2 regions of the Mesorhizobium sp. M1D.F.Ca.ET.043.01.1.1 genome follow, and region 1 is predicted to be linked to the other one. Evidence: predicted binding sites of a transcription regulator. Region 1 holds the regulator's gene; the other holds the start of a gene.

What was found. Region 1 encodes PhoB, which activates phosphate uptake and scavenging genes when phosphate is short. Its sites were predicted from a motif close to TGTCATNNANCTGTCAT; they were not measured.
Region 2: a site for PhoB is predicted at 5,828-5,844, ahead of ppk2 (polyphosphate kinase 2). Genes of this name have one in related genera too.

What each region holds. Positions count from the first base shown of each region.
Region 1 is NZ_CP034444.1:4,382,898-4,398,710, reverse strand. It holds gene EJ067_RS21355 (sensor histidine kinase) at 1-473, shown strand, start outside; gene EJ067_RS34690 (hypothetical protein) at 721-891, shown strand; gene EJ067_RS21350 (hypothetical protein) at 1,154-1,480, shown strand; gene EJ067_RS21345 (YMGG-like glycine zipper-containing protein) at 1,563-1,808, shown strand; gene EJ067_RS21340 (CHASE domain-containing protein) at 1,914-3,557, opposite strand; gene EJ067_RS21335 (ATP-binding cassette domain-containing protein) at 3,790-4,587, opposite strand; gene EJ067_RS21330 (sugar ABC transporter permease) at 4,616-5,935, opposite strand; gene xylF (D-xylose ABC transporter substrate-binding protein) at 6,084-7,124, opposite strand; gene EJ067_RS21320 (ROK family transcriptional regulator) at 7,474-8,709, shown strand; gene phoB (phosphate regulon transcriptional regulator PhoB) at 8,854-9,543, opposite strand; gene phoU (phosphate signaling complex protein PhoU) at 9,562-10,269, opposite strand; gene pstB (phosphate ABC transporter ATP-binding protein PstB) at 10,287-11,090, opposite strand; gene pstA (phosphate ABC transporter permease PstA) at 11,087-11,938, opposite strand; gene pstC (phosphate ABC transporter permease subunit PstC) at 11,942-12,928, opposite strand; gene pstS (phosphate ABC transporter substrate-binding protein PstS) at 12,992-14,050, opposite strand; gene EJ067_RS21285 (PAS-domain containing protein) at 14,556-15,813, opposite strand, start outside.
Region 2 is NZ_CP034444.1:168,713-184,525, reverse strand. It holds gene EJ067_RS01045 (substrate-binding domain-containing protein) at 1-413, opposite strand, end outside; gene EJ067_RS34330 (hypothetical protein) at 589-732, shown strand; gene EJ067_RS34325 (hypothetical protein) at 803-940, shown strand; gene EJ067_RS01040 (DUF423 domain-containing protein) at 974-1,360, opposite strand; gene EJ067_RS01035 (MFS transporter) at 1,391-2,638, opposite strand; gene EJ067_RS01030 (GntR family transcriptional regulator) at 2,749-3,414, shown strand; gene EJ067_RS01025 (glycosyl transferase family 90) at 3,535-4,506, shown strand; gene EJ067_RS01020 (aldo/keto reductase) at 4,642-5,685, opposite strand; gene ppk2 (polyphosphate kinase 2) at 5,943-6,863, shown strand; gene EJ067_RS01010 (dihydrofolate reductase family protein) at 7,035-7,682, opposite strand; gene hemB (porphobilinogen synthase) at 7,831-8,862, opposite strand; gene EJ067_RS01000 (DUF2066 domain-containing protein) at 9,012-9,833, opposite strand; gene EJ067_RS00995 (isoprenylcysteine carboxylmethyltransferase family protein) at 9,922-10,470, shown strand; gene EJ067_RS00990 (enoyl-CoA hydratase/isomerase family protein) at 10,568-11,611, shown strand; gene EJ067_RS00985 (DUF6163 family protein) at 11,608-12,030, shown strand; gene EJ067_RS00980 (MarR family winged helix-turn-helix transcriptional regulator) at 12,376-12,891, shown strand; gene EJ067_RS00975 (hypothetical protein) at 13,085-13,537, shown strand; gene EJ067_RS00970 (L,D-transpeptidase family protein) at 13,845-15,098, shown strand; gene EJ067_RS00965 (helix-turn-helix transcriptional regulator) at 15,148-15,372, opposite strand.

The DNA of each region.
Region 1 (15,813 bases):
GACGCCTCCAGTCGCTCGCATCGTCTCAGGATCTGGTGACATCCTCCAACTGGCGGGGAGCTGCGCTTCGGGAGCTCGTATCCGGCCAGGTCGGCCGCTATAGCGCCGATCCAGGTCGCAGCTTGCGTTTCGATGGCGAGAACCCCTACCTCAATCCGAACGCCGCCCTGCATATCGGGCTTGCCATGCATGAGCTGGCTGTGAATTCGGTAAGTTACGGCGCCCTGTCGCGGCCCGACGGCCGGATCAAGATAAGCGCCAGGATCGCCGCCGGCAGCGAGACCTCGCCCGGTCTTTTGCTGATATGGGCGGAAAAGACCGGCGCCGGCCGGCGCGACGAAAAACGCTTTGGCAGCGTCGCTCTCGAACGCGTTGTGCCGACGTCGCTGAATGGCTCGGCCACCCTCGATATCAACGAGGATCGTCTCGAATACCGCCTCACGATCCCGGGCGGCAATTTCGAGATAGAGTGAACCGCCGCGTCGCCATTCGCCGGCGAGCCTTAACCGGCTGTTCACCATAAAGTCCGATTCTGTTCCCGGCTGGAAGCAACGCCAGGAAAAGCGTTCGACGGATTTTCGTCTGGAGTTGTGCAGAAACAGACACCTGGAGCGGGTCGGCGGTCCCATCGAACGCTGAACCGGGCGGGTGCGCCGGAACCCAACCGCGCCCAATCACATGATTTGGCACACGATTGGGCACGCGATCCGGGAGGACTGAATGATGGTTGCCGACATGAACAGGCTGGAGCAGGCCGCCCGCGTCTCGATGAGCGGCTTCCAGGATGCCGAGGCGCCGCCCTTGCCGCGTTCCGCCCATCTGTCGCTCCGCCTCGGCGCCGTTGCGCTCCTTGCCGCGCTGGTGCTGGCGGCGGCTTGGCGGCTGACCTGATCCGATGGGTTTCCCGCTCGGCAACCGCATAGCCACTGGAACAATTCCGGGCCACTGGAGCAATTCCGGGCCACTGGAGCAATTCCGGGAAAGTGCATAGCGGTTTCCGTCTGGAAATGCGCAAGAACAGATGCCTGAAACGGATCGGCGATTCTGCGAAAAGCCGAGCCGCTTAAGGGCTCGCAGTATCGTGGCCGGGAAGGGTAGCTGGCCAGGAACTTTTGAGCGGCGAGAATCGTTCTTGGCGGCGGGAGGATCACCCGTGGAACACATCGCCGCTTTGCTCCTCGTCATCGGCTGCTCGGACACCATGACCGATTGCCGCGAGCTGCCGGTGCCGCTCAGCGTTTTCGAGACCTTCGAGGGTTGCATCGCCGAACGGCCCTTTGCGCTGGGCGACCTGCGGGGCCGGACGCCGCACATCATGGGCGAGTGCCTTGCCGTCGATCCGGCGCTCGAGGACGACTACGATCAGCTCCTCTGGACCGTGCGTCCCGACGGCACGCTCGTCGCGTCGCTGGAGGTCTCCGGCACGGTTGTCGCGTCGAACGGCGCGCGCCCCGAAAAAGACTATCTTCAGCAACAGTAAGATCAGGCAGGCAAACCCCGTTTTTTCGTGCTAAATGGCGGCTGGTACTGCCAAAAGTGAGGACAAAAGTGAGGAGCAATTTATGCGGAAGATGATCATTGCCATGGTTGCCGTGGTCGCTGTCAGCGGCTGCACCACGACCGAGCAGGATGTGGTCGGCGGCGGCCTGATCGGCGCCGGTGTGGGCGGCCTGGTCGGCGGCGGCAAGGGCGCGCTGATCGGCGCGGCCGTCGGCGCCGGGTCCGGCCTCTTGGTCCGCAACCTGCGCAATGGCTATTGCCAGTATCGCGATCACCGCGGCCGGATCTACACCGCTCGCTGCAATTGATCAGCAATTCCAGGTTCGGAATTGCGTAAAATGCCAATCTGGGGGCCGGCTCGCCGGCCTCCATTTCTTGTATTTGAACGAGCGGTTGCCCGCTGAAAGGCTCGCTCACTCCGCCAGCGGAAGCCTTATCTCCACTTTCAGTCCGTCGGCCTGAAAATCGCGCTTGATCGTGCCGTGCAGCTCGCGCGTGACATTGAGATCGATCAGCTTGGTGCCGAAGCCGGTCTTGGCCGGTGCTTCCAGCTTTTCCTGCCCCGTCTCGCGCCAGTTGAGCACCAGCGTCCGCTCGCGTCCGCGCCGTTCCACCATCCAGTCGACTTTCAGCGCCCAGTCTCCCTTGAGAACATTGGCCGTGCTGCCGGCTTCGCCATATTTCAGCGCATTGGTGGCAAGCTCGTGGAAGGTCAGGCCGAGCGCCTGTGTCGTCGTCTCGTCGAGCAGCACCTCTGGCCCCGACAATATGCCTTCGGGAAGCTCCTTGCCGAACACCTGGCCGAGTTCGATGCGCAGGAGATCGCCGAGATCCGCTTTCTGCCAGCGCGAGCGTGTCAGCATGTCCTGCGACGCGGCCATCGCCTGCAGCCGCGCCGAAAATGATGCGGAGAACTCCTTCACGTCGGTGGCCTGGGAAGCAGTCTGCCGCGCGATCGCCAGTACCCTTGTGATCGAATTCTTGATGCGGTGCTTCATCTCCTGCAGGATCAGCTCCTTTTCCAGCAGGCTCTTCTCCGTCGCCTCATGCAGCAGCGACTTCGCCTCATAGGCGCGTTCCTGATAGCGGGCCACCAGGGCGATCGCCCCGGCCAGCAGCAGGCCGAACAGCCCGAGCATCACCGGAATGGCGCGCGAGGAAGGCAACGAAAAAGCGCTCGTCGGCCGAAACAGGACAGTCCAGGGCCGGCCGGCCACGACGATATCCCGGCGCGCCACAAGCCTTCCGCCAAGCGATTCGGCCGGCGGCGCCTCCGAGCGGAACAGGAGATTGTCGCCTCCCGGCTTGCCGTCATAAATCTCGACATTGACCGGCAGCAGCGGAGCCTTGCTGAGCGCCACCTGGAACAAATCGCGCGCGCGGAAGGCGGCGTAGAGGAGGCCCGCGGTCGAGGAACGGCTGGCATTGATGACGTCCGGAGCCGTTTCCACGTTCAGCCGCACGAAGACCAGGAAACCGGGGAAGGTTTGCTCCTGCCCTTGTCCCTGGCCAAGTTGAACGAGTCCGCTCGCATGCTGCCGGTCGTCGGCCATGGCCTTCTCGATCGCCGCCCGCCGCATCGGCTCGCTGAACATGTCGAAGCCGATGATCGACTGGTTGGACGTGTCGAGTGGCTCGAAAAGCACGATCGGCGTTCGCCACGGCTGTTGCGTGGTGGCCGGATAGATCGGGTGCGCCGAACCGTGATCGTGCAGGATGTCGCGCTCGACCGCCGCCTCGTCGCCGGTCTTTGCCAGCCGCAGGAAGCCGATGCCGCGCAGGCCGGCGAAATTGTCGTCGATGTCGAGCGCGGTGAAGAAGGCGTTGAATTCGCCGCGCGTGATGTCGCCGTTGCGGGCATCGAACAGCGCCTGCGTCGAGCGCAGCAGCGACAGATGCAGGTCGATGCGGCTCTCGATGCGGTTGAGCGCGTCGTCGGCCGTTCCCTCGAACTTGATGCGCGCCGCCTCCTGGGTCGCGAAATAGGCAAACCCCGCCATCGTCAGGCTGATCAGCGCGACGGCAATGAAAGCGACGATCGGAAAGAGCTTTTTCAACGCAGGGTGCGGCCCATGGATGGTTGACCACCTTTATGAGCAAGTCTCCGCGCCAACACAATGGCGAGGCCAAACCATCGCGGCGGCTGGCACATCAATCATTCGTAAATTAGCCGGCTAACTTAATGCGTTTACATGTCGCGCAAAAAGTGCGCAGCGCTCTTGCGAAAACGAGATGCAGAAGAACAAGGACTGAAGCGCGTTGCGCTGAATCAGTTCAGCGCAACGCGCTTCAGGCCGCGATTTTCAGCGCTCCGGGACCCGGGATGGCGCCCGGCGGGCACTTGCCCAAAATGATCATACCAAGCACCTCGTCCTGGGTCACGTCGCCGGTGCGCGCCGTGCCGACGACCTGGCCGTTCTTCATCACGCAGACACGATCGGCCAGCTCGAACACGTCATGGATGTCGTGGCTGATCAGGAAGATGCCTATGCCGTCGGCCTTGAGCTGGCGCACCAGTTCGCCCACCTGGGCCGTCTCCTGCGGGCCGAGCGCCGCCGTCGGCTCGTCCATGATCAGGATGCGCGCATTGAACAGGATCGCGCGGGCGATCGCCACCGATTGCCGCTGGCCGCCGGAGAGCTTGATCACCGGCTCCTTGAAGCGCTGGAAGCGCGGATTGAGCCGGCCCATCACCTTGCGCGCCTCGGCCTCCATGGCGACGTCGTCGAGCGTGCCCCAGGCGGTCATCAGCTCGCGGCCGAGGAAAAGATTGGCGGCGGCGTCGACATTGTCGGCAAGCGCCAGCGTCTGGTAGATCGTCTCGATGCCGTATTTCTTGGCGTCGCGCGGATTGGAGATCGAGGCCTCCTCGCCGTTGACGAAGATCTGGCCGGCGTCGCGCTTGTAGGCGCCGGACAGGATCTTGATCAGCGTCGACTTGCCGGCGCCGTTGTGGCCGAGCAGCGCCACCACCTCGCCCGGAAAGAGATCGATCGAGGCATCGTCGACGGCGCGGATGCCGCCGAAGGCGATCGAGATGTTGCGCATGTCGATCAGCGGCGTGCCGATGGGAGCTGTCTTTTCCATGGTCGCGTCTCCTCCCTGAAGTTCTTGCTCAGACTCGCTTGCGGTAGACGGTGTCGAGCCAGACGGCGACGACCAGAACCGCGCCGACGACTATGCTTTGCAGCGGCGAGTCGATGCCGAGCAGCACCATGCCTGACTGCAGCGACTGCATCAGCAGCGCGCCGAGCATGGCCCCCAACACGGTTCCCGAACCGCCGGCGAGCGACGTGCCGCCGATGACGGCGGCGGCGATGACCAGGAGCTCGTCCAGCGTGCCCAGCGCGTTGGTGGCGGCGTTGAGGCGCGCCGACGAGATGGCGGCGCTGATCGAGGCCAGCACGCCCATGATCATGAACACCTTCATCGTCACCCAGCGCGTGTTGATGCCGGCGAGCGAGGCCGCCTCCGGATTGCCGCCGATGGCGAAGACATAGCGGCCGAAGCGGGTTCGCCTGGTGATGAAGGTCATGACAATGCCGACCGCGACCGCCATCAGCACCGGTATGGCGATGCCGTGGGCGATGAACAGACCGCCTTCGGGAATGGTGACGCCGTTCTGCTGGGCGTACTGGCGCACGATGCCGACCGGCCACGGATAGGAATTGGCGACTGAGACCGCGCCGAGGATGGCGGCGCAGGCGACGACGCCGAGGAAGACTTCCGCCCACACCGGACGCAGCGGGAAATTGAACCGCTTGCGCTGCGAGCGGCCGTTGAGCAGCGCGAAGGCGACCGCCGCGCAGGCGACGACGCCGACGACCCAGCTCGCCGTGGCGCCGATCGAGCCGCGCGGTCCGCCGCCCATCAACTGGAAGGTGGCGTCGAGCGGCGCGACCGTGCGGCCGCTGGTGATCATCCAGGCCAATCCGCGCCAGACCAGCAGGCCGCCCAGCGTGACGATGAAGGCCGGCACCTCCATATAGGCGATGATGAAGCCCTGGAACGCGCCGATCGCCAGGCCAAGCACCACGCCGGCGGCGAGCGCGATGATCCACAGCCAGGGATTTCCGAGATCGAGACCGATGACCCGGATCAGGAATTCGGCCTGCGCCACGCCCATGATCATGCCGACCACGCCTTCGACGGAGCCAACGGAAAGATCGATATTGCGCATGACGATGACCAGCACCATCCCGGTCGCCATGATGGCTACCGAGGACGTCTGCACCGACAGGTTCCACAGGTTGCGCGGCGTCAGGAAAAGCCCGCCCGACAGGACGTGGATGCCGATCCAGATGACCAGCAGCGCGCCGACCATGCCGAGCATGCGCGTGTCGAGTTCGGTTGCCTTGAGGAAGCGGCCGGCGGCGCTGAGTTCGGCTGCGCGTGCCCGGTCCGCGGCGACCGTACTTGAGGTCGTATCGGTCATGATTTCCTCCCACCGGTTTGCCGTCTGGCGCGGTTGCCGGACCACGATTTTATTTGCTTTCCCGGCCCAATTGAAGCGGGAAGCCCTTTGACGAACGCCGCGGCTTTGGGGCCGCGGCGCTATCTTTCGAACCGCTGTCGGCCTGGCTTCAGTTGCAGACCGCAACGCTGCCGGCGGCAACGCCCGCGCAGACTTCGTCCTTCTTGATCCAGCCGGCGTCGATGACGACGTTGAGATTGTCCTTGGTGATTGCCACCGGGGTCAGGAACAGCGACTTGACGGTGTTGCCGCCGGGCGTCGTGAAATCCTTGGCGCCGGCGATGTCGGCCATCTTCTTGCCGTCGGCGAGCTGCGAGGCGATCTCGGCGGCGTTCTTGCCGAGTTCGCGCGCGTCCTTCCACACCGACACGGTCTGGGTGCCGAGCGCGATGCGGTTCAGCGCGGCGTGGTCGCCGTCCTGGCCCGACACCGGAACGGTCCCGGCGAGGCCCTGCGCCGTCAGCGCGGCGACGACGCCGCCGGCGGTGCCGTCATTGGCCGCCACCACCGCATCGACCTTGTTGTCGTTGGCGGTCAGGAACTGCTCCATGTTCTTCTGCGCGTTGGCGGGCAGCCAGCCGTCGGTATAGGCCTCGCCGACATTCTTGATCTTGCCGCCGTCGATGGCTTCCTTCAGCACTTCCATGGACCCGGCGAAGAGGAAATCGGCGTTCGGGTCGGCGCCCGAGCCCTTGATGAAGACATAGTTGCCTTCCGGCTTGACCTTGAACACTTCGCGGGCCTGCATGCGGCCGACTTCCTTGTTGTCGAAGGTCAGGTAGAAGACGTCCTTGTTCTCGATCAGCCGGTCGTAGCCGACGACCGGAATGCCCTCGTCCAGCGCCTTCTGCACCGCCGGCCCGATGGCCGAAGCGTCCTGCGCCAGCACGATCAGGGCATTGGCGCCCTGCGAGATCAGGCTTTCGACGTCGGTCAGCTGCTTGCCCGGATTGGACTGCGCGTCAGCGGAAATATACTTGTCGCCGGCCGCCTCGATGGCCTTCTTCATCGCCGCTTCATCGGTTTTCCAGCGCTCTTCCTGGAAGTTCGACCAGGAAACGCCGATCACCTTGTCCTTCGCCTCGGCGACCGACGCGAGCGTCAACGACAAGGCGACACCCGCCAGCATGGCGGTTGCGAATTTCTTCATGATTTCCTCCCTGCGCCCTTGCGGCGCGACCCAGACTGGCCCGAAGGCCGGCACAGAGGCTTTTTTTCGAGCCTCGAAAAAATAGTGATGCAACGCCGAAGCGCTGTCAACTGCGATTCTGATGGTTTTTGAGGTGCCTCGGACTTTTTTTCGAGGCCCGCAATAAATAATGACAGTCCCTGCCGCTTCTGCCACTATCCCAAAACAGTTCCAAGGAAGCGCGACGCTTTCCGCTGGAATTGAACGAGACAATCCAGGGCGGTTCGACGGCTCTGTCCGGAACTGAACCGATCTGGCGCGTCGCCGACGGCCTGCATTATCAAGAGGCCGCGCTGACCGGGAGGAGAAAATGTCGGTCGGAATCCGCCACGACGACCTGCGCCGGCGCAACCGCGCCATGGTGCTTTCGGCCGTGCGCCGGGCCGGCCAGCCGTCGCGAACGGAAATCGCCGCAACCACCGGACTCAGCCACTCGACCATTTCGGCGATCAGCGCGGACCTGATCCAGGAAGGCATCCTGGCCGAGAGCAGGCCGAGCGAGACCGCTTCGCTGAAGCGCGGCCGGCCGCAGGTCGGCCTCGCCCTCAATCCCGAGGTGGCGGCGGTGGTGACGGTGGTGCTGTCGCTGAATTTCCTCTCTGTCGCCGTCATCGACTATGCCGGCCAGGTCATCGCCGAGGAGCAGCGTCGCCTCGATACCCTTACCATGCCGCGCGAAGAGCTGATCGGCGAATGCATTGCGATCGTGCGGCGCCGGCTGGAGGATCCGGACCTCGATGTCGGCAGCGTCGCCCGCCTCGCCATGGGCATCCAGGGCATCACCGATTCCCATGCCCGTGCCATGCTGTGGTCGCCGATCACGCCGCTGACCGACATTCCCTTCGCCGACATCCTGGAAAAGGAATTCGGCATCCCGGCGACCATGGAGAACGACTGCAACATGATGGCGGTGGCGCTGCAATGGCGCGACCCCGACCGCTATCGCGACAATTTCATCGCCATCCTGCTCTCGCACGGCATCGGCATGGGGCTGGTGCTGAAGGGCGAGCTGTTCACCGGCACGCACTCCTCGGGCGGCGAGTTCGGCCACATGATCCACCGTCCGGGCGGCGCGCTCTGCCGCTGCGGACGGCGCGGCTGCGTCGAGGCCTATGCCGGCAACTACGCCATCTGGCGCAGCGCCATGAAGATGAGCGAGGATGCAGAGCCGGTCGATGTCGGCGATGCCGACATGCGCGCGCTCGCCGCCAAGGCGCGCGAGAAGGATGGTCCGGAGCGCGAGGCCTATCGCCGGGCGGGCGAGGCCCTGGGCTTCAGCCTCGGCAGCCTGTTCGCGCTGATCGACCCGGCGCCGGTCGCCATGGTCGGCGTCAGCGCCGCCGCCTTCGACCTGATCGAGCCGGCGCTGCGCGAGGCGATCGCCCAGACCGCCGGCGGCCAGCATTCGCAGTCGATCTCCTTCGATACCGAGCCGAACGAATTGCCGCTGATCCGCGAAGGCTGCGCCATGCGCGCGCTGACCTTCGTCGACCAGGAGATCTTCGCGCCGGGCGTTCAGGCAAGAACGGGCAAGCACGTCGCATAAGCCACAAGCTCAAGCGCCGGGATATGCCGAATCGAGAATGGTGGATTCCGAGAACCGGAACGGAGCGTACTTTAGGTACGTGAGTACCGGAAGCGCAGGAAGCCGCCATTCGCAGGCCGGCCTCACCTGAATATCAGCATATCCCTAATCCTCGCGGATCGCGTAACCCGCCCCGCGGATGGTGCGGATGACATCCGGCATGCGGCCGTTGTTGACCGCCTTGCGCAGGCGTCCTACATGCACGTCCACCGTGCGCTCGTCGATATAGATCGTCTCGCCCCAGACATTGTCGAGCAGCTGGCTGCGCGAGAACACCCGGCCGGGATGCCGCATCATGAATTCGAGAAGCCGGAACTCGGTCGGGCCGAGCCTGATCTCGCTCTTCTTGCGGTAGACGCGGTGCGATTCGCGGTCGAGCACGATGTCGCCGACCTTGAGCACGCTGGACAGCACCTCCGGTTTGGCGCGACGCAGCAGCGCCTTGACCCGGGCCATGAATTCCGGCGTCGAGAACGGCTTGACCAGGTAGTCGTCGGCGCCCGTCGAGAGGCCGCGCACGCGATCGCTTTCCTCGCCGCGCGCCGTCAGCATGATGATCGGCAGCCGTTCGGTCTCGGGCCGCATCCTGAGCCGCCGGCAAAGCTCGATGCCGGAAACCGCCGGCACCATCCAGTCGAGCACCAGAAGGTCAGGCACGTTCTCCTGCAGGCGGATCTCGGCCTCGTCGCCGCGGGTCACCACCTCGACCTGATAGCCTTCGGATTCGAGGTTGTAACGGAGCAGCACCCCCAGCGGCTCCTCATCCTCCACCACCATGATGCGTGGCGCGATCATATAGAGCTACCTTCGCTGTCAGGCCGCCGGCGCCGACATCGCCGTCTCGTCCTGTTTCGGACGGTTCGCGGGCAATTGCGTGCCGGTCAGCACATAATAGGCGTTCTCGGCGATATTGGTCACATGGTCGCCGATGCGCTCCAGATTCTTGGCGCAGAACAAAAGATGCGTGCAAGCCGTGATGTTGCGCGGGTCTTCCATCATGTAGGTCAGGAGCTCGCGGAAGACGGAGGTGTATTTGACGTCGATGCGCTCGTCGTCGTTGCGCAGCTTGGCGAGCGCCGTGGCGTCGCCCGCCGTATATTCCTCGATCACGCCCTGGACCTGGATCAGCACCAGCTGCGCCATCGAATCGATGGAGTGCGACAGGTCGCGCGGCGCGGCGCTGACGCCGACCGAGCCGACGCGCTTGGCGATGTTCTTGGCAAGGTCGCCGATGCGCTCGAGGTCGCCGGCCATGCGGATGGCGCCGACCACGCTGCGCAGGTCGTCGGCCATCGGCTGGCGTTTGGCGATCAGCGTGATGGCGCGGTCGTCGAGCTCGCGCTGCCGCGCGTCCATGATGGCATCGTCGGAGACCACGCGCTGCGCCATCGCGTTGTCGGAGTTGAGCAGAGCCTTGGTCGACGCGCCGACCATCGACCCGGCAAGATCGCCCATGTCACGGATAAGCTGGCTGATCTGCCTCAGATCCTCGTCGAAGGAAGCGACCGTATGGGCCATGATGATGTCCTCGTATGAACTCAGCCGAAGCGGCCGGTGATGTAGTCCTGGGTGCGCTTCTCGCGAGGCGAGGTGAAGATCTTCTCGGTCCGGTCGAACTCGACCAGCTCGCCGAGATACATGAACGCCGTCTGCCGCGACACACGCGCCGCCTGCTGCATGTTGTGGGTGACGATCACGATCGTGTAGTCGGCCTGCAGCTCGTCGATCAGCTCCTCGATCTTGGCCGTCGACAGCGGATCGAGCGCCGATGCCGGCTCGTCGAGCAGGATGACCTCCGGCTTCACCGCCACCGTGCGGGCGATGCAGAGCCGCTGCTGCTGGCCACCCGAAAGGCTCTGGCCGCTGGCGTTGAGCTTGTCCTTGACCTCGTTCCACAGCGCCGCCCGCTTCAGCGCCGACTCGACCCGGTTGTCCATCTCGGCCTTGCTGATCTTCTCATACAGCCGGACGCCGAAGGCGATGTTCTCGTAGATCGACATCGGGAACGGCGTCGGCTTCTGGAACACCATGCCGATCTTGGTCCTGAGCAGGTTGAGGTCCTGCGAGCGGTCGAGGATGTTCTTGCCGTCGAGCAGCACCTGGCCTTCGGCGCTCTGCTTCGGGTAGAGTTCGTAGATTCGGTTCAGCACGCGCAGCAGCGTCGACTTCCCGCAGCCCGACGGCCCGATGAAGGCGGTGACGCTGCGCTCCGGCAGTGACAGGTTGATGTCCTTCAGCGCCTTCGACTGGCCATAGAAGAAGTTGAGGTTCTTGACCTCGATCTTGGCCTTTTCGACGGCCGTCTCGGCTACGTTAAGGTCGGTGGACAACATCGGTTTCATCTGTCCTCTCTGCGTCCGGTAAGGCTGCGGGCGAAAATGCTCAGCCCGAGAACCGTCAGGGTGATTATGAGTGCGCCCGTCCAGGCCAGTTGCTGCCATTCCTCATAGGGGCTGAGCGCGAACTGGAAGATGGTCACCGGCAGGCTGGCCATCGGCGCGTTGAGATTGCTCGACCAGAACTGGTTGTTGAGCGCGGTGAACAGCAGCGGCGCCGTCTCGCCTGAAATGCGGGCGATCGCCAGCAATATGCCGGTGACGATGCCGGAAAGCGCGGCACGATAGGCGACGGAGCGGATCACCACCCAGCGCGGCGCGCCGATGGCGGTGCCGGCTTCGCGCAGCGCGTTGGGCACAAGGTTGAGCATGTCCTCGGTGGTGCGCACCACGACGGGGATCACCAAGATGGACAGCGCCACCGCGCCGGCGATCGCCGAGAAATGCCCCATCGGCCGCACCATCAGCTCATAGACGAACAGGCCGACGATGATCGACGGCGCCGACAAAAGGATGTCGTTGATGAAACGCACCACCGTGGTGAGACGCGAGAAGCGCCCGTACTCGGCCATGTAGGTGCCGGCCAGCACGCCGATCGGCGTGCCGACGATGATGCCGATGATGGTCATCACGATGCTGCCGTAGATGGCGTTGAGCAGGCCGCCGGCGTCGCCGGGCGGCGGCGTCATCTCGGTAAAGACCGCCAGCGAGACACCGGAGACGCCCTTGTAGATCAGCGCGCCGAGGATCAGCGCCAGCCAGGCAAGACCGATGCCCGCGGCGACGACGCACAGCGCCATCATCACGGCGTTCTTGCGCTTGCGGCTCTGGTGGAGCGATGCGGCTGTCGACATCGGTCAGGCTCCCGTGCGGCTATCGATGCGCAACAGCATGTAGCGTGCGAGCGCGAGTATGATGAAGGTGATGATGAACAGGATCAGGCCGAGCGAGACCAGCGAGGACGTATAGAGCTCGCCGTCGGCCTCGGTGAATTCGTTGGCGATGGTCGCCGAGATCGTCGTGCCCGGCGCAAACAGCGAGGCGCTGATGCGGTGCGCGTTGCCGATGACGAAGGTGACGGCCATCGTCTCGCCGAGCGCGCGGCCGAGGCCGAGCATGACGCCGCCCATGATGCCGACGCGGGTGTAGGGAATGGTCACGCGCCGGGTCACTTCCCAGGTCGTGCAGCCGATGCCGTAGGCTGATTCCTTCAGCACCGCCGGCACCGTATCGAACACGTCCTTGGTGATCGAGGTGATAAAGGGCAGCACCATGATGGCAAGGATGAGCGACGAGGTCAGCAGGCCGATGCCGTAGGGCGGACCGGCAAACAGGCTGGAAAGGCCCGGTATGCCGTGGAAAAGGCCGATGATGAAGGGCTGCACCGTCGTCTGCAGGAAGGGCGCGAAGACGAACAGGCCCCAGATGCCGTAGATGATCGAGGGAATGCCGGCGAGCAGCTCGACCGCGATGCCGATCGGGCGCCGGAGCGGGCGCGGGCAGAGCTCGGTGAGGAAGATGGCGATGCCGATGCCGATCGGCACGGCAATGAGAATGGCGATGGCCGAGGTGACGATGGTGCCGTAGATCGGCGCCAGGGCACCGAAATTCTCGGTGACCGGGTTCCAGGATTCGGTGGTCAGGAAGGAGAAGCCGAACTTGGACAGGGCCTCCCACGAGCCGGCGATCAGCGAGATCGCGACCCCGCCGAGCAGGACCAGCACAAGGATGGCGGAAAGGCGCGTGGCCGTCCGGAAGATCGTGTCGGTGAGGGCGAAGCGGCGCACCGTCGCTTCTCTGGACCGCGTGACGGACGGTGCCACGGCTTCGGAAACAGCAGTCATTTAGCCCCTCGCATTTCGAAAGAGACAGGAGGGCGCCGTGGCGCCCTCCCTATTCCGCAGGAATTACATGCCGGAATAGAGCGGCTTGCCGTTCGCGTCGACGATGTCCTTGCCCCACATTTCCTCGACGCTCTTCACCACCGCGTCGGGCATCGGAACATAGTCCAGCTCGGCGGCCATGTCGTCGCCCTTGGCGTAGGACCAGGCGAAGAACTTGAGCGCTTCGGTCGTGGCCGCGGCGTCGTCGGGCTTCTTGTAGACGAGGATCCAGGTGGCCGAAGTCATCGGCCAGGATTCGGCGCCAGCCTGGTTGGCCAGGATCACGCCGTAGCCCGGCTGCGAGTTCCAGTCGGCACTGGCCGCCGCGGCCGAGAACGCCGCAGCGGTCGGCTCGACCTTCTTGCCGTCCTTGTTGACCAGGTCGGTGTAGGTCAGCTTGTTCTGCTTGGCGTAAGCATATTCGACATAGCCGATCGCGCCGCCGGTCTGCGAGACGTTGTTGGCAACGCCCTCATTGCCCTTGGCGCCGATGCCGACGGGCCATTCCACAGCCTTGTCGACGCCGACCTTACCCTTCCAGTCCGCGCTGACGTCGCCGAGATAGTAGGTGAAGTTGAACGTGGTGCCCGAACCGTCTGAACGGTGAACCACGGCGATCGCCTGCGAAGGCAACTTGACGTCGGGGTTGAGCTTCTTGATCGCCGCGTCATCCCAGCTTGTGATCTTGCCGAGGAAGATATCGGCCAGCGTCGGGCCGTCGAGCACGAGTTCACCGGGCTTGACGCCTTCGAGGTTGACGACCGGAACGATGCCGCCCATCACCATCGGGAACTGCGCGAGGCCGGTGCCGTCAAGTTCGTCGCCCTTCAGCGGCGCGTCGGAGGCGCCGAAGGTGACGGTCTTGGCCTTGATCTGCTTGATGCCGCCGCCGGAACCGATCGACTGATAGTTGAGACCGATGCCGGTCTCCTTTTTGTAGGCGTCGGCCCACTTCGCGTAGATCGGATAGGGGAAGGTGGCGCCGGCACCGGAGATGTCCGCAGCCCAAGCGGCGGACAGGGTGAGCGTGGACGCCGTAGCCATTGCGATCGCAACGGCCGCCGAGCGGATGAAATGTCTCATGTGGCCTGCTCCTGTTCGGAATATGGTCTCTTGGCACCGCCTTTTGCCGGCGCCCGTGAGCGCAATAGCTCTCGATTATTACAGTTGCATGACAGTTTCGTGTCAGCCCGGTAACGCCTCATCGGCGATGCCTGGAGGAGCCTGCAGCCGCCCTTTGCGGACCGGCCGGAGTTTGCCGCGGGAATCAGTAACTTGTCTGACTTTTGAGTCAAAAATTATCCCGGCGGCCGGATCTCGGCCGCCGGAAATAAAATCCGGACGAGAGCGCGTTGCCCGAATGCCAGAGCGGATCATGGCATAGCCATCGCCGAAAACAGGGTCCGTTGGGGTAGAGTCGACGCTGTTCCTTGCCGGCGGTCGCTGCTCCCGCCCGTAACCGAAGGGCGGAATCGACAGTGACCATTGTCGCGACTTGGGCTTCGTTTTGTATGGTGCGATCACACCATATGCCCCGCGTCCGATCCGCGGACCCTGCTCGCGGCGGGCAACTCCGCGAGCAAGACTGTTAGCCGGCGCTGCGCCGGACTTCGGCGTTCGACCCGAGCCATCTTTCGAGCTTTTCGAGCAACGCCTTCGGGCTGATCGGCTTCGGCAGGTAGTCGTCCATGCCGGCTTCCAGGCAGCGCTCTCGGTCCCCCTTCAGCGCATGCGCGGTGACGCCGACGATCGGCACATGCGTCCCCATCTCCGCTTCGAGCCGGCGGATGGCGGCGGTCGCCTCCAGACCGCTCATCTCGGGCATCGACACATCCATCAGGATCATGCGCGGGTTGAGCTTGCTGAAGGCGTCCAGCGCCTTGCGGCCGTTGCCGACGATTTCGAACTGATAGCCTGTCTCGCCGAGGATCTGTGTGAACACCAGCTGGTTCACCTCATTGTCCTCGGCGACGAGGATGTCGAGCCCGCGCTCCGCGCCGGCCGGGCGCGGGCGCGCGCGGACGGACGGCGGCTGCAGCAGGGTACGATTCGACGCCGCCGCGGGCACCTGCGGCTGCGATGGCTGCGGCGGCACGCCATGCGCGGAACCGGTTCCGGTTGCCAGCGGCGGCCGGGCGGCCGCCGTTGTGTGGCGATGGCGCTGGATGGTGGCGACCAGCGTCTCCAGGAGGATGGAGGAGCGTGCCGGCTTGATCAGTTGCGCATCGATGCCGAGATCGCGGTAGGCGGCGGTGGCGAGCGACTGGTCGACCGAGGTCAGCATGATGATCGGCGTATGCGCGAGGCCGACCGTATTGCGCACGATGCGCGCCATTTCGGCGCCTGTCATGCCCGGCATCTGGTAGTCGAGCACGACGCAGTCGACAGGCACGCCATAGGCGGCGGCCGCGATCAGCACCTTCAGTCCCTCGGCGCCGCTTTCGGCCGCGCAGGAATCGAAGGTCCACGACGCCATCTGCTCGCTCAGGATCGAGCGGTTGACGGCGTTGTCGTCGACGATCAGCACGCGAGCGCCGGTCACGTCGACCGGCATGATCCGTTGCCCGCCGCGCTCCGCCCGCGGCAGCGTGACGGTGAACCAGAAGGTCGAGCCCTTGCCCTCGGCGCTGTCGACGCCGATCTCGCCGCCCATCAGCTCGACCAGCCGCGAGGTGATGGCAAGGCCGAGGCCGGTGCCCTCGTGCCGCCTCGTCGAGGAGGTGTCGACCTGGCTGAACTTCTCGAACACCAGCTTCAGCTTGTCCTCGGGAATGCCGATACCCGTATCGGTGATCGAGATGGTGAGCCTGGTGCCGGCCGGAACCCGCTCGCCGGTGACGTCGACC
Region 2 (15,813 bases), 2.9 Mb from region 1:
CCTTCGATACAGAACAGGATGAAGCCATCGACGAGCGCGCTCTGGATGTTCCAGGCGAGCTTTTCCTGGTTGGCGGCCGAGACCAGGGCGATGCCGGCGCCGGTGGCGTCGCAGGCTTCGGAGATGCCGGCCATCATGACGCGGGCGAAGGGATCCTCGAAGAAATAGGAGAGAGGCTCGGTCGTGCCGACGCCGATGGCGTTGACCTTGCCAGCGCGGAGCAGGCGCCCCTTGGGATCGGGGCCGGCATAACCCATCGCCTCCGCCACCGCCTTGACCCTTTCGCGCACCTCGGCGCGCACGATCTCGGGGCGGCTGAAGACATTGGAGGCCGTGCCGTGCGAGACGCCGGCGGCCTTGGCGATGTCGGCCAGCCGGACGGGTCGTGCCTGGCCTTCGACGGGTGATGTCATGTCGTTCCTCCGAATCCGGTCACGGGACGAACATGACCGCGTAATGGTTGCCGGTCATCTAACATTTTTCTTGGATCGATTCAAATTTTGCTTGACTTCGGCGGCGTGATGCATATGATTGAATCGATCCAATCACTTTGAACGGGTTGGAGCAAAAATGCAGAAGGAGGGTGCCATGCATCCGATCAACTGTCTGTTCGAGGACGTCTATCGCAACGATTGGGGCATTGCCTCGGGCGCGCTGAGTGAACGGCGCCGTGGCAAGGCAAGCGCGTGGAAGCGTGAGCCGCACTTCGTCGTGGAGCGCAAGCGCGCCTGAGCAGCCAGTCTTTTTTGCGTCGATCGATTGGATCGATTCAATAAATCGATCCAGTAAATGGAGATCCGTCATGCATCCGATCAGCCACCTTTTCCAGGACATCTATCGCAACTATTGGGGCATCTCGCCGGCGACCGACCGGCCGGAGCGGCAGCGCGCGGCGAAGCCGGCGACGCGCAGGCGCAACCTTTTTCAGAAGCGCCGGTGACACCGGCGCGCTTCCGTTCGCCGGACCTTGTCGCTATGAACCGATCTGAGGGCGCAGGCGCCACAATGCCGAGACCGCGATCGCCAGCCAGCCGGCGATAAGCAGGGTGCCGCCGATCGGCGCCGACATCGGAAACAGTCGCGAGCCGAGAAAATCCCGGGCCAGAAGATCGCTCGAGAACAGCAACAGGCCGACGAGCAGCAGCAGGCTTGCGATCCTGAGACACCGGTTGCCGCCGATAAGGCCGATGGCGAGGAAGACCGGCGCATGCATCAACAGGAAAGACGCCGCCGTGCCGGTGAAGGCGCCGCCGCGATGCGCGGCGGCGGCCGAAAGCGCCACGCCAGCGGCGCCGACGAGGCCGCCCGCCAGCACGAGGATACGGCTGCCGCCATTTGAGGACTGCCCGGCAAGGCTCATTTTGATGCTCCGTCTTCGGGTGGGCGCCGATCAGGATTCGCCGGCTTCCAGCAGCATATGCCGCGCCCGCCGCGACTGGACAATCCAGTTATAGGCCGCACCCAGCGCCATCAGCACGCAGGTGCCCAGAAACACCGCCCGCATTCCGAAATGGCCGCCGACGAAGCCGCCGGCGAGCGGTCCAGCGACCTGGCCGACATATTGCGCGGAGATCGACAGACCGAGCACATTGCCGCCGACGCCGTCCGGGATGTTGTGGCGGATGACGCTGGTGATGCAGGGCAGCAGGCCGCCCAGCGCCAGGCCCATCAGGAAACGCAGACCGATGAGCTGCCAGCCGTCGCTGACGAAAGCCTGCGGGATGAGCAGCAGCGCCGAGACCGCGAGAGCGCCGACGACGACATTCCAATGGCCGACGCGGTCGGCGAGCTTGCCCAGCCACGAGGAGGACAGGATTGTGCCGAGTGCTGCCGCCGACATCACCACGCCCGCGACCATCGTCACCTTGCTCTGGTCCTCGACAAGCTGCTGCACATAGACGGTGATGATCGGCTCGATCGACATTGTGGCGAAGGCGAGCAGCATGCCGGTCGTCAGCATCGCGACCACCGGGCGCTTGTCGGGGATCTGCGACCAGCCGCTCTTCGGCTTTGCCGCCGAGACAGGTTTGGGCGCCGGCGGGTTTTCCTTGATCAGGAAGGTCGTGGCCAGGAAGGCCAGGAAGATGACGCCGCCCGAGAGCAGGAAGGTGGCGCGGATGCCGATCACGGGCGGCAGCAGACCGCCGAGCAGCGGGCCGACCAGAGAGCCCGCCGTGATGCCGGCCGCCAGCACGCCGAGCGCCCACCCGGAGCGGTCCTTGGGCGTCTGCATCGCCACCAATATCGTCGAACCCGAGGAGTAGCCGCCGGCAAAGCCGATCAGCAGGCGAAGCAGCACCAATTGCCACACGCTTTCCACCATGCCGGTCAGCGACATGCAGATCGCCATGCCGAACGAAGCGCGCACCAGCATCAGCTTGCGGCCGTAGCGGTCGCCGAGCCGCCCCCAAAGCGGCGCGACCAGTGCCGCCGCGAAGAAGGTGGCGCCATAGGCAATGCCCGACCACTGCACGATCGCGGCATGCCCCACGGCTCCCAACTGCTCGACATAAAGCGGCAGGAAGGGCAACAGCAGCGTCATGGCGATCAGCGTGCTGAACGAGCCGGCGAAGCAGACGGCGAGATTGCGCCGCCAATGGACGTTGTAGCCGCTCTGTTCCGAAGTGTCGTCCGCCATGTCATGCCTGCCCGGGATTGTTCCGGATACCGTTTTGGGATACCAGGTCGGTATCCGTCATGAACCTCAACCCAGCCGCTGTCAATGCGGCGCCGAAAAGCGGAACGCCAATGTCGCAGATGCAGAATGTCGAAAGGCAGCTTCGCGAGATGATCCTCGGCCTCGAGATCGGCCCAGGCGAGCGGCTGACCGAGCGTTGGATCGAAAGTCGCTTCGGCGCCTCGCGCACCCCGGTCAGGGCGGCTCTGCTGCGTCTCGAGACCGAGGGGCTGATCGGCCGCGATGGCCGGGGTTGGACGGTGGCGCCGATCAATCTTGCCGAGCTTGGCCAGATCGCCGTCTATCGCGAGGCGGTCGAAGTGGCGGCGGTGCGGTTGACGGCCTCCCTCGATGATCGCAGCGGGGTCGAGGTGATCGCAGCGATGCTCGATTCCTGCGACGCCGACACGCCGCGCGAGGAATGGCACCGTGTCGGCATGGATTTTCACATCGAGCTGGCCAGGCTTTCCGGCAATGAATTCCTGTTGCGGGCCGTGCGCGACGCGATGACCAGGCTGTCTCGCGCCCGTTGGCTGGAAGTGCGCGACGAGAAAGCCCTTGGCCGTGCCTGGGCCGAGCACCATGCCATCCTGGCAGCTGTGCGGGCCGGTGATGGCGAGGACGCGGCGCTGTTGCTCTCGGTGCATATCGCGGGCAGCCGCGACCGGCTGGTGACGTCGCTGCATGACGACCGGCGCGGCCTGCGGGCCAGGGGCTTCGCCGTCGTCGCTGCCTGATCTCGTGCCGTATCGCCGAATATTAGGAATCTCACAAGTCCATCGGGCTGCGTGGGCTTGCAAGATGTTCGGCACAATGCTGTAGGAGGCGCGACGGCACATCTTTGAAACGACGGACGCATGGCCTCGCCCTTACGCACCGCAGCGCGGGTATTTTATTTCGTTCGCAACATCACGCGCGATGTGCTGCCGCAGGCTCTCTTTCGCCAGCGCCTGGCCGGCCGGCTGCAGCAGGCGAAGCTCTCCAGCAAAACGGTCCGCGACCGCGTCAACTACTACAACAGGCTTGACCATAGCTTCGTGCCGAGCCCGGCTGCCGTCCCGGCCGGACAAATACCCAAGTTCGGCAGCATGTACTATTACGACCTGAAGGAGTTTGCCCGCTACTTCGATCGCGACCTGCTCATCGATCTCGAATTCGGCGATGTCGTCGACGTGCCCGCGATACCGGCAATCGTCAAGGACCGGCCGATCCGCGACGGCAACGGCAACGCCGTGATCATGAAGCTCGACAAGTTCCGCCATTTCAACATGCCAAGGGACAATCTGTCCTTCGCCGACAAGCGCCCGATGGCGGTCTGGCGCGGCGATTTCAATAATCCGATCCGCAAGCGGTTCGTCGATGCCGTGCGCGACGTGCCATTGTGCGATGCGGGCTCGCCCAAGCCGAGCGCGCCGGAGGACTACCGCAAGCCGTATCTCACGATCCCGCAGCAGCGGCAGTTCCGCTACATCGTCTCGCTCGAAGGCAACGACGTGGCGACGAACCTGAAATGGATCATGAGCTCGAATTCGCTCTGCCTGATGCCGCCTCCGACCTACGAAACCTGGTTTGCCGAAGCCGAGCTCGAAGCCAATGTCCATTACGTGCCGCTGGCGCCGGATTTTTCGGATGTCGCCGACAAGATCGCCTATTTCGAGAAGCATCCGGCAGAAGCCCAACGCATTACGACGGCGGCCAACGCATATTGCCGCCGATTCAGCAACGAAAGGGACGAACGGGCGGTCTCGCTGCTCGTCCTCTACAAGTATTTCGTGCTGAGCGGCCAGATCGAAGCAGACCCGGAAGTCTGGCGTTTTATCGCGGGCTGACCCGCGCCTTTTAGGGCAATTCCAGGAAAGTGCGTGGCGGTTTCCGTCCGGAATTGCGAAAACAAACAGCTAGAGCGGATCAGCGATCCTATCAAATGCTGAACCGCTCTGGGGCGTGGGAGGTTGCGCAATCGCTCAGATATCGCTGCGGTCGAGCACCAGATCGGCCGGGCCGAAGCGGTCCCTGGCGGTGAACTGCTGGTGCCAGTATGGGTAAAGCACCGGCGGCCGGCTGACGGCGTCGAGGCGAAGGCGTTCGTCAAGCGACAGCGTCAGGCTCGCCGCGGCAAGATTGTCCTTGAGCTGGGCTTCGTTGCGGGCGCCGATCACCAGCGAGGAAACGGCTGGGCGGCCGAGCAGCCAGGCCAACGCCACCTGCGCCGCCGAAACGCCGCGAGCCTTGCCGATCTCGTCCAGCAGGTCGACGATCCGCCACAGCCTGTCCTCGTCGCGGATCGGCGGCTCGGACCAGCCGGCAAGCTGGCGCGCCGTCGGGCTGTCGCGGCGGTATTTGCCGGAAAGCAGGCCGCCCGCCAACGGGCTCCACACCAGCACGCCAAGGCCCTGGTCGACCGAGATCGGCAGCAACTCGTACTCGGCCTCGCGCGCTTCCAGCGTGTAGTGGATCTGCTGGGTGACGAAGCGCGGCTGATGGTGGCTGTCGGCGATCGAGAGCGCCTTCATCACCTGCCAGCCCGAATAGTTGGAGCAGCCGACATAGCGGACCTTGCCCTGGCCGACCAAAGTGTCGAGCGCGGCGATCGTCTCCTCCAGCGGTGTGACGCCATCCCATTCGTGCAGGAAATAGATGTCGATGACATCGGTCTTCAGCCGCTTCAGGCTCCGCTCGCATTCGCGGATCAGATGATGGCGCGACAGGCCTTCGTCGTTGGGGCCGCTGCCGATCCGCATGCGCGCCTTGGAGGCGATCAACACATCGTTCTTACGCTTGCCGCCGAGCGCCTCGCCGACGATCTCCTCCGACAGGCCGTTCGAATAGACGTTTGCGGTGTCGATGAGGTTGATGCCGGCGTCGATGCAGGTATCGATGATGCGCCTGGCCTCCGACAGGTCGGAATTGCCGACGGCGGCGAACGGGCCCGTGCCGCCGAAGGTCATCGTGCCGAGCGTCAATGTCGAAACCTTCAGGCCGGAACGGCCAAGGGTGCGGTATTCCATGTCGGGGTCCTCGCGATTTTGTTTGAAGAGGCGCGCCGTGGCTGTGCGCCGGAAAGAGGCGAGGGCATTTTGTAGGACAATTCGAGCGGCTTGTCGCCCCGCCATCGATACGGGCCGGTCAGATATCGAATAGGCCAGCCCTTGCAATAAAACCGTCATTGCGGGTCTGTATCTCAGTCGGCTTACGGAGTTGCATGTCCGGCCATGCTGGAGCGCACCCGAAGCGAAGGCGGCTAACAGGCAGGCGGAGCAATGTGATGAACGAACTCAAAACAAATTCCGGGGCGAAGGACTGGCTCGAAGCCGAACTCGAGGACACGCTCGACGAAGATTATGAGCTCGAGCTTTCCGAACCTGCGCTCTCGCTCGAGATCGCCAAGATCTATAAGAAGTCGCATCCGCCCTCCATGGAGCGGATGACCTATTTCCGCGAGCTGCTCAGGCTGCAGTCGGAACTGATCAAGCTGCAGTCCTGGGTCGCCTACCACAAGAAGAAGCTGGTGGTGATCTTCGAGGGCCGCGACTCCGCCGGCAAGGGTGGCGTCATCAAGCGCATCACCCAGCGGCTCAACCCGCGCATCGCCCGTGTCGTGGCCTTGCCGGCGCCGACCGAGCGCGAGAAGTCGCAATGGTATTTCCAGCGCTACGTGCCGCATCTCCCCGCTGGCGGCGAGATCGTGCTGTTCGACCGTTCCTGGTACAACCGCTCCGGCGTCGAGCGCGTCATGGGCTTCGCCGACCAGCATCAGGTCGAGGAGTTCTTCCACGACGTGCCGGAATTCGAGCGCATGCTGGTCCGTTCCGGCATCACACTGGTCAAATACTGGTTCTCGATCACCGACGAGGAGCAGCAGATGCGCTTCCTGATGCGCATCCACGATCCGATGAAGCAGTGGAAGCTCTCGCCGATGGACCTGCAGTCGCGCGTGCGCTGGGAGCAGTACACCAAGGCCAAGGAGGAGACCTTCGCCCGCACCAACATCAAGGAAGCCCCCTGGTTCATCGTCGAGGGCAACGATAAGAAGCGCGCCCGGCTGAACTGCATCGACCATCTCTTGCAGCAACTGCCTTACGAGGACGTGCCGCACGAGGAGATCACGCTGCCCGAGCGCGTCTTCAACCCGCAATACGAGCGCCAGGTGCTGCCGCGCGAACTCTACGTGCCGGAGAAGTATTGAGGCACCCCTCCTTCTCCCCTTGTGGGAGAAGGTGTCGCCGAAGGCGACGGATGAGGGGTGTTGGAAGAAATGAGGCGGCGGGATTTGAAGGGTGTTGCCAAGCTGGAGCACCCCTCATCCGGCCGAGCTTCGCTCGGCCACCTTCTCCCACAAGGGGAGAAGGAGAGGGCGCTACGCCCGCCCGATCGTCACATGCGTGGCGTTTGCCGTCGCGACCTGGCTGGTGCAGCGGTAGCCGAGCTTCAACATATCGAGGCCTGCGAAAAGGTGCTCGCCGGAGCCGAGCAGGATTGGCGAGATCGCGAGATGCATCTCGTCGATCAGCTTCTCCTGGAGATATTGCCGGATGGTGGAAACGCCGCCGCCGACGCGCACATCCTTTCCGTTTGCCGCCGCCTTCGCCTGTTCGAGCGCCGAATGGATGCCGTCGGTGACGAAATAGAACGTCGTGCCGCCATCCATGACTATTGGATCGCGCTTGTAATGGGTCAGTACGAAGGTCGGGACGTGGTAGGGCGGGTTGTCGCCCCACCAGCCTTTCCAGTTCTCGTCGGGCCATTCGCCGCGGATTGGCCCGAACATGTTGCGGCCGAGGATCCAGGCGCCGACATTCTCGAAGCTGCGCGCGGCGAAGCTGTCATCGATGTCGGTGGTGCCGCCGTCCACGCCGATTACCATCTCGCGAAAGGTGCGGGTGTCGATCAGCCACTTATGCAGACCTTCGCCGCCGACGCCGAGCGGGTTTTCGAGAGTTTGATCAGGACCGGCGCCGTAGCCGTCGAGCGCCAAGGTGAAAGCGTTGACACACAGCTTGGACATCATTGCCTCCTGAACCGGTTGTAATTTGCAAGTGGTTATGGGATAGCTGAACCGATTGCGGATTGCAAGCAGTAATTTCTGGGGGCGAGCAAAACCAACTCGCCGCCGAACCGGCGCCCGGTTATGCAGCAAGGTATTGGAGGAGGGCCTAGCCCCTCAGCATCTCCGCCACGGTCGGCGCGAAATAGGTGAGAATGCCGTCGCAGCCGGCGCGTTTTAAGGCGAGAAGCGATTCCAGCATCGCCTTCTCGCCGTCGATCCAGCCATTGGCGGCCGCTGCCTTGATCATCGAATATTCGCCCGACACCTGGTAGGCGAAGGTGGGCATCTGCAGTTCGTCCTTCAGCCGGCGGATGATGTCGAGATAGGGCAGACCCGGCTTCACCATCAGCATGTCGGCGCCTTCGGCGAGGTCCTGCTCCGCTTCGCGTACGGCTTCGTCGGAATTGGCGTGGTCGATATAGTAGGTCTTCTTGTCGCCCTTGAGGAGGCCGGCGGTGCCCACCGCCTCGCGATAGGGACCGTAGAAGGCAGAGGCGAATTTCGTCGCGTAGGACATGATCGCCACGTCCTGGAAACCGTTGGCGTCGAGCGCGTCGCGGATTGCGCCGATGCGGCCGTCCATCATGTCGGACGGCGCGATGATGTCGGCGCCCGCCGCTGCCTGGATGACGGCCGCCGCCGCCACCTGCTCCACCGTCTGGTCGTTGACGATGATGCCGTCGCGCAAGATACCGTCGTGGCCGTGGCTGGTGAACGGATCGAGCGCGGCGTCGGTGATGATGCCGATCTCCGGCACCGCGTCCTTGATGGCGCGCGTGGCGCGGTTGATGATGTTTTCCGGGTCGAGGATGTGCGACCCGGTCTCGTCGCGCAGCGAAAGCTCGACATTTGGGAAAGTGGCGATAGCGGGGATGCCGAGCTTGGCGGCTCGCTCCGCCTCTTTGACCGCGAGATCGACGGAGAGGCGATAGACGTCCGGCATGGCGGCGATCGGCTCGCGCACATTTTTGCCGTCGACGACGAAGATCGGCCAGATCAGGTCGTTCACCGAGAGCTGGTTCTCCTGCACCAGCCGGCGCGACCAGTCGGCCTTGCGCATGCGCCTCAGCCGCCGGCTGCCGGTGATCTCGTCAACGCTGCGCGCGCCTGCGGGTTTCGCGGGGGTGATTCTGTTCATCGCCAAAACTCTCTTTTGGTTCCGGCTTCTACCACGCGGCCCTGCCGCTGACCAATGCGACACGATTGTGCCAAGGTCGAAGCTGCCAATCTCCCCCTTGTGGTCCGGCAGGGCAAGGGGGGCGCTGTCCCGCCATACGTTTCCGATAGTTACGGCTGACCATTCCCCGATAGAATTTGCGCCGCACCCCTCACAGCCACGCGAAAGGCCTCGTCGAAGCTGACGCCGCGGACTTGCCATTGATAGGTCTTGCCGCGATCGGCCAGCCGCCAGTCGGCGATCCAGCCGAGGTCCTTGTCGCTCCACACGATGCTGCCGGCTAGCGTCTTGCTGGCGCCAGTTCCCTTTGCAAGCCGGTCGAGCTTTGCCATCTCGGCGGCTCGCAACCCCTTTTCATTGAGCCCGGCAAGCTGAGCGGCCTTTGGAAAGGTGACGCGCATCAGCATCGGCGCGGTGGCATTGCCGAAGGACTCGCGCATCGTCTCGCCGCGATCCTCGTCGGCCGTCAGCACGAAATGCCTCGCGCCTTGCTCGGCCGTGAGCAGGACGGCGAGCGTCGGCCGCTCGCCGTGCCAGGGCTTGCTGCCGAGCTGCGCCAGGAGCTTGTCGATCACGGCGGGCTTGTAGAGGCAGGTGAGATCGTGCGGCCTGTCATGCGTGCCTTGCTCGTCATGGACCGGAATGCCTTCCAGCCGGTCGTGGTAGCGGAAGGATTGGACGAAGTCGGCCGCCTTGCCACGCAGCGCCAGCATCTCCGGCTTCTGCGTCAGCCGCTGGTCGCCGGAGACCTTGACCAGCACCTTGTCCAGGCAATCCTTGAAGCCGATCTGCCGGTTCGGTTCGCCGGTGCCGGTGACGATGGTCTGCGCCTGGTAGAGCTCGGCGGTGGTCGCAGCCATGGCGACGCGAGAGACGAGGCAGATGGCGAACAGGCCGATAAAACTGGCTGCGAGACGAGAAAATCCTGACATGTCTTGCCGGTTGGTTCGAAGAGGCCATTTCTAGCACCGGGCGCGGATGGCGGCCATAACTGGTTGCCGGCTAACTTGGGACAAAGGCATGGCTTTCATCTGGTTCATCTACGCCGCCTGGCTGCTGCTGATTGTCTATCTGACTGTTCAGGCGATTGGTGTGAAACCCGATACGGAACCGCATCTGCTGCAGAGTTTCGGACTGATGTTTGCCATGATCGCGGCTTTCCTGCTGCCGCGCCTGCCATTGTTTGCCTTCGTCAATTTCGCACCCGTCAACCCCGTCCTGAGCAGCATCGGCGCCGTTCTGGCGGTTGCCGGCATGGCGCTGCTGGTCTGGGCGCGGCAGATCCTCGGCCGCAACTGGAGCCAGACCGTTTCCGCCAAGCAGGACCATGAGCTGGTGACGTCCGGCCCATACCGCCTGCTGCGCCATCCCATGTATACGGGCGGCCTGCTCGCATGCATCGGCTCGGCGATCGCGGTTGGCGGGCCATTCGTCTTTCTCCTCGTCCTGCTGGGGGCAATCTTCATCTGGCGCGTCGGCGCCGAGGATCGGCTCCTGGCGCGTCAGTTTCCCGATGAATTCCCGGACTATGCGCGTCGAACCAACGCGCTCATCCCCTTCGTCTGGTAGTGCCCGCCGCAAAAGGGTACTCGACAATTGACGTTCGCCCGGTCGCCGCTTAGCACTTCAGTCCCCCTGGAAGGGCGGGAAGAAGGATTCTGCGGTGATGGATTTTGGCGGAGGCGACGAGATTCGCTTCGAGCGGTTGGGCAAGGCGGGCGTCGTCACGCTGACGCGGCCGCAGGCGCTCAATGCCGTCACCCATCGCATGGTCAGGGCGCTCGGCAAGGCGCTCGATGCCTGGGAGGGCGATGCCGGCGTCGCCGTTGTCGTCGTCAAGGCCGAGGGCAGGGCGTTTTCCGCCGGCGGCGACATCCTGCACATCTACGAGGCCGGCCGCGCCGGCAAGCCGCCGGTCGACTTCTTCGCCGACGAGTACCGCCTCAACGCCCGCATCGCGCGCTTCAGGAAACCCTATGTCGCATTGATCGACGGCATCGTGATGGGCGGCGGCGTCGGCATCTCCTTCCACGGCTCACACCGCGTGCTGACGGAGAAAGCGCAGTTCGCCATGCCTGAAGTCGGCATCGGCTTCTTCCCGGATGTCGGCGCCAGCCATTTGCTGCCCGATCTCGGCGGCAGTTTCGGCATGTATCTGGCGCTGACGGGAAACCGCATACGCCATGGCGATGCGCTGTGGTCGGGCCTCGCCACGCACACCATCAAGGCCGAGGACCAGGCCGGCCTGCTTGACGAGTTGGCGGCATCGGGAGATCCGGGTGAGGAACTGCGCGGCTTTTTCACGCCGGCAAAGCGCGAGACGGAGCGGCAGGATCTGGAAGCGATTGCCCGCCATTTTTCGAAAACCTCGCTGACCGGCATCATCGCCAGCCTCGAGGAGGCTGCCGCCACCGACGCCTTCGCCGCCAAGACGCTGGCGACGATCAGGACGCGTTCGCCGACCAGCCTCAACGTCGCCTGGCGCGAGATCAGCGCCGGGCTGACGCTGTCGATGGACGAGTGCATGAAGATGGAGTTCCGCATCCTCAACCGGATGCTTGCCGGCCACGACTTCTACGAAGGCATCCGCGCTGCCATCATCGATAAGGGCTCGAAGCCGGAGTGGCGCCCGGCAAGCCTCGAAGCGGTGAGCGCCGCCGATGTCGACGCCTATTTCGCGCCGCTCGGGGCAGGGGAGCTCGATCTGTGAGCGAGGTGACCTCCAGGCGCGTGGTGCTGCAGCCCTCGACCACCGAGGTCATCTTCGCCTGGTTCCAGCGCGTGATTGCCGGCTATTGCCTGCTCTTCGGCATCCTCTACTGGATCCGGCTGATCGGCATCTATCCGGGCGAGCTCTGGCGCTTCGACCTGATGCCGGTGCATTGGCAGGTAGCCGCGGCCACGCTTGCCGTCTTCTTTCCGTTCGCTGCCGCCGGCTTGTGGATGCTTGCCTCGTGGGGGCCGGTGATCTGGTTCATCTGCGCGGCGACCGAGACCGTCATGTATGCCGGCTTTCCCAACCTCTTCGGCCATCGGCTGCTGATCGTCATCTCGCATGCCTGCGTGGCGCTGCTCTACATCATCTTCCGGGTGGTCATCTGGCTGCAGAAGCGGCGGCTCAGGCAGTAATGCATGTCGCCCGAAAGTGGGCAGCGGTTTCGGGAGAACGACATGCATCAGATCAAACACCCAAAGCGCATCGCCTGAGGCTGCCTTCAGGGCGACTCGCTTGGGTTGCCAGATGGCTCCGGGAACCTAGATTCCAGGGCAGCGATTTGCCCCAAAACCGTTGGCTAAATCTTTAGGTTAATTGTTCTTGCTCGCGTGACCGTTCGTTAAGCCTCTTTCGAAACCTCTTACCGGTAAGCTCTTGTTAGCCCTGGCGTTTAAGTCGAATTTTATGAGTATTCGATAGTGTCGCGATCAAGGTGAAGAACAAAAAATCACCGGGCGACAAACGAGAGGCAAAAGACAATGATCAATTCGCGTCCGGCGGCGAAGACCGCCAACGTATCCGACGACCGCCGCGAGGCGATCCGTTCGCTGTACATGGAATCGCTGCAGCTGGTGGAGCGCCTGCACCGCCGTCTGCTTGACGTGATCAAGGACGAGTTCGACCGCAATGGCCGCTCCGACATCAACGCCATCCAGGCGCTGCTGCTGTTCAACATCGGCAATTCGGAGCTGACCGCCGGCGAGCTGCGCTCGCGTGGTTATTATCTCGGCTCGAATGTTTCCTATAACCTGAAGAAGCTGGTCGACCTCGGCTTCATCAACCACCAGCGCTCGCGCATCGATCGCCGCTCGGTCCGCGTCTCGCTGACGCCGAAGGGCAACGAGGTGGCCGACGTCGTCGCCGGCCTCTACGAGCGCCATGTCGGCTCGATCGAGGCGGTCGGCGGCATCAACACCGACGAGTTCAAGCAGATGAACCGGGCCCTGCAGCGCCTCGACCGCTTCTGGAACGATACCATCGCGTACCGGATGTGAGCGCATTCGAAATCTGAGATATCGAGCGCGCCGAAGAAGCGTGACCCGAGGGAAAGAGCAGGGGCTGGTGCCGAAAGGTGCCGGCCCTTTTCTTTTGCGGATGCGGGGCTGCAGCTGCGAATGCGGGCTACAGTGGGGCGCTTGACCGCCGGGCAGAGCGCGTGGAAGCTCTCCGGCCAAAGGGGAGAGCTTCATGCGCTACGTCCTGCTTGCGATTTCCGTTTTCATCCTCGCTTCGCCGGCTTCCGCCAAGACGCTCTACTATGGCAGCAGGGCGGGCATGGAGGTCACGATCGTCAAAAAGTCCGGCATCGGCACAGCGCATGCCAGCATATTGACCAAGCACACCAGGCAGAACGCCATTGGCTTTTGCCGCGACTATGTCGGCAAGGTGACCGAGGATTGCATTGCCGGGGAAATGAACACGCCGTTGCATCTGGAAATCACCGCGGACTGCAAGGCCGGCAAGTTCACCAACTTTTACGGCGCCCACATGCTCTTCCAAGGACGCAGCCCCGCCGGCAGTGCAACCGACTTTCTGATCACTGATACGGACGAGAACGTGGTTCTCGATGGCTCGGGCGCCTCCGGCTACGACTATACAATCGATCAATTCAAAGCCCTGTGCCCGAACCGGGTGAAGTAGGAGTAAGCGGACCTGCCGAAACGGCTGCGATGCCAAAATGCATCGGTCCCTTTTCTTTGATGGCATCGCCGCAAGCAAATCGCGGGCCAAGGCCACGTTGCCGCCATAATCGCGGGCAATGCGAAATGTGGGTGATGCTGCGGGCCTATGCCCTGCGCTCCTTGGAACCTGCGTTGCGGCAGCGCGTTTCTGGCAGCCGGTGAAGCGGGTCATGGTTGGCGAATTGTTAAGTTTGCCACCCCTAGAGTGCGGACAATGCTGCCCGGCAAGCGATTGAGCGAGAGCGATTAAGCAAAGAATGTCTGCCATGAGAACCAGCCGCCGTTTCTTCCTTACCGGAGCCTCCGCGCTCGCCGCCGCCATCGTCGCCGGCCATGCCAGCGCGCAGGATGTGGTCGGAGATATCCTGAAGTCCTCGACCCGCGGCAATTGGGACGATCAGTTCGATGCCCGTGCCAACAACACCAGCAAGGTCGCTTCGACGCTGCCGATCTTCAGCCAGCAGACAGTCGCCTTCACCGAGCAGGCGGTGGCGCAGTACCAGAACATCGTCGGCCAGGGCGGCTGGGAACAGGTTCCGGCGACCAAGAAATTGCAGCTCGGGGTCGACGATCCGGACGTCGTGCCGCTGCGCAAGCGGCTGATGATTTCGGGTGACCTGCCGCAGAGCGCCGGCATTTCGACGGCCTTCGATTCCTATGTCGACTCGGCGGTCAAGCGCTTCCAACTCCGCCACGGCCTGCCGGCCGACGGCGCCATGGGCAAATACACCTATGCGGCGATGAACGTCTCGGCGCAGATCCGGCTTGGCCAGTTGCAGACCAATCTGCAGCGTCTGAAGGAAAAGGCCGGCACGCTGGGCAGTCGCTATGTGCTGGTCGATATCCCGGCAGCGCAGATCGAAGCGGTCGAGAACGACCGCGTCGTGCTTCGCCACACCGCGATCGTCGGCAAGATCGACCGCCAGACGCCGATCGTGAATTCCAAGATCAACGAGATTATCGTCAATCCGTACTGGAACGCGCCGGTCTCGATCGTGCGCAAGGACATCATCCCGCTGATGCGGAAGGACCCCAACTACCTCAAGGACAGCCACATCCGCCTGTTCGCGCCGGATGGCAGCGAGGTCGACCCGATGACCGTCGACTGGTCGACGGACGATGCCGAGAAATACCGGTTCCGCCAGGATCCGGGCGCCGGCAACGCCATGGCCTCGGTCAAGATCAACTTCCCGAGCCCCGACGGCGTCTACATGCACGACACGCCGCAACAGAGCCTGTTCGGCAAGCTGATGCGTTTCGACTCTTCCGGCTGCGTGCGCGTCCAGAACGTGCGCGACCTCGTCACCTGGATCCTGCGCGATACGCCCGGCTGGGACCGTCAGCATTTCGAGGCGACGATCAAGACCGGCGAGAACACGCCGGTGCAGGTCGTCAATCCGGTGCCGGTCCACTTCCTCTATCTGTCGGCATGGTCGACGGGTACCGGCGTCGTGCAGTTCCGCGACGACATCTACGGCCTCGACGGCAACAGCGAGCTGCAGATCACGTCTGCGCTGTAAATGGTTGAAATAAAAGATGAAAAGGCCGCTCTCGAAGCGGCCTTTTTGTTTAGATCAAGCGCTGGTTCACCAGCCGCGCCACGGCCTGCGCGCGATTGACCGCGCCGAGCATGCGCCGGGCGTTGTCGACATGGAAGCGCACCGTCGCTTCCGCGATGCCGAGGATGACCGAAATCTCCCAATCGGTCTTGCCCTCGGCGACCAGCGCCAGGCTGTCGCGCTCGCGCGCCGTCAGCCGGACAGTTGCGGTCGGTGGCGGCGCGGTCAGGGTCATCAGCCTTTCCGTGAGTGCCAGACCCGCCATATGGATGGCGAAGCTTTCCTCCTGCGAAAAAGTCGCGGCCGCGGAAGCCGAGATGCAACGACGCAATCACACCCGTCGGCGCCATGGAGGTGGCGCAAAGCGCGTCGTCGATCTCGGCCTCGCCGAGCGCTTCCCAATAAGCGCCGAATTCCTTCCGGTGGCGTGGGGCGAAGTCGCTGAAGCGGTAGCTGGTGCGGCTTTCGCGGATTGCGCCGAGCAGCGGGTTGCATTCGAAGCAGACATAGTCGAAGGCCGGGCTGCCGGCCCAACCGGGCGGCGCCACCCTTGTGATGAAGCCGCCGGCGGCCCAATGGCTGGCCGAGGTCAGCGTCGCCGTCGGCCGCCGATAGAACCTGGTCTGCAGATAGGAAGCGCCGAATTCCTTCATTGCCGCGAAGAAGGCGCTACTCG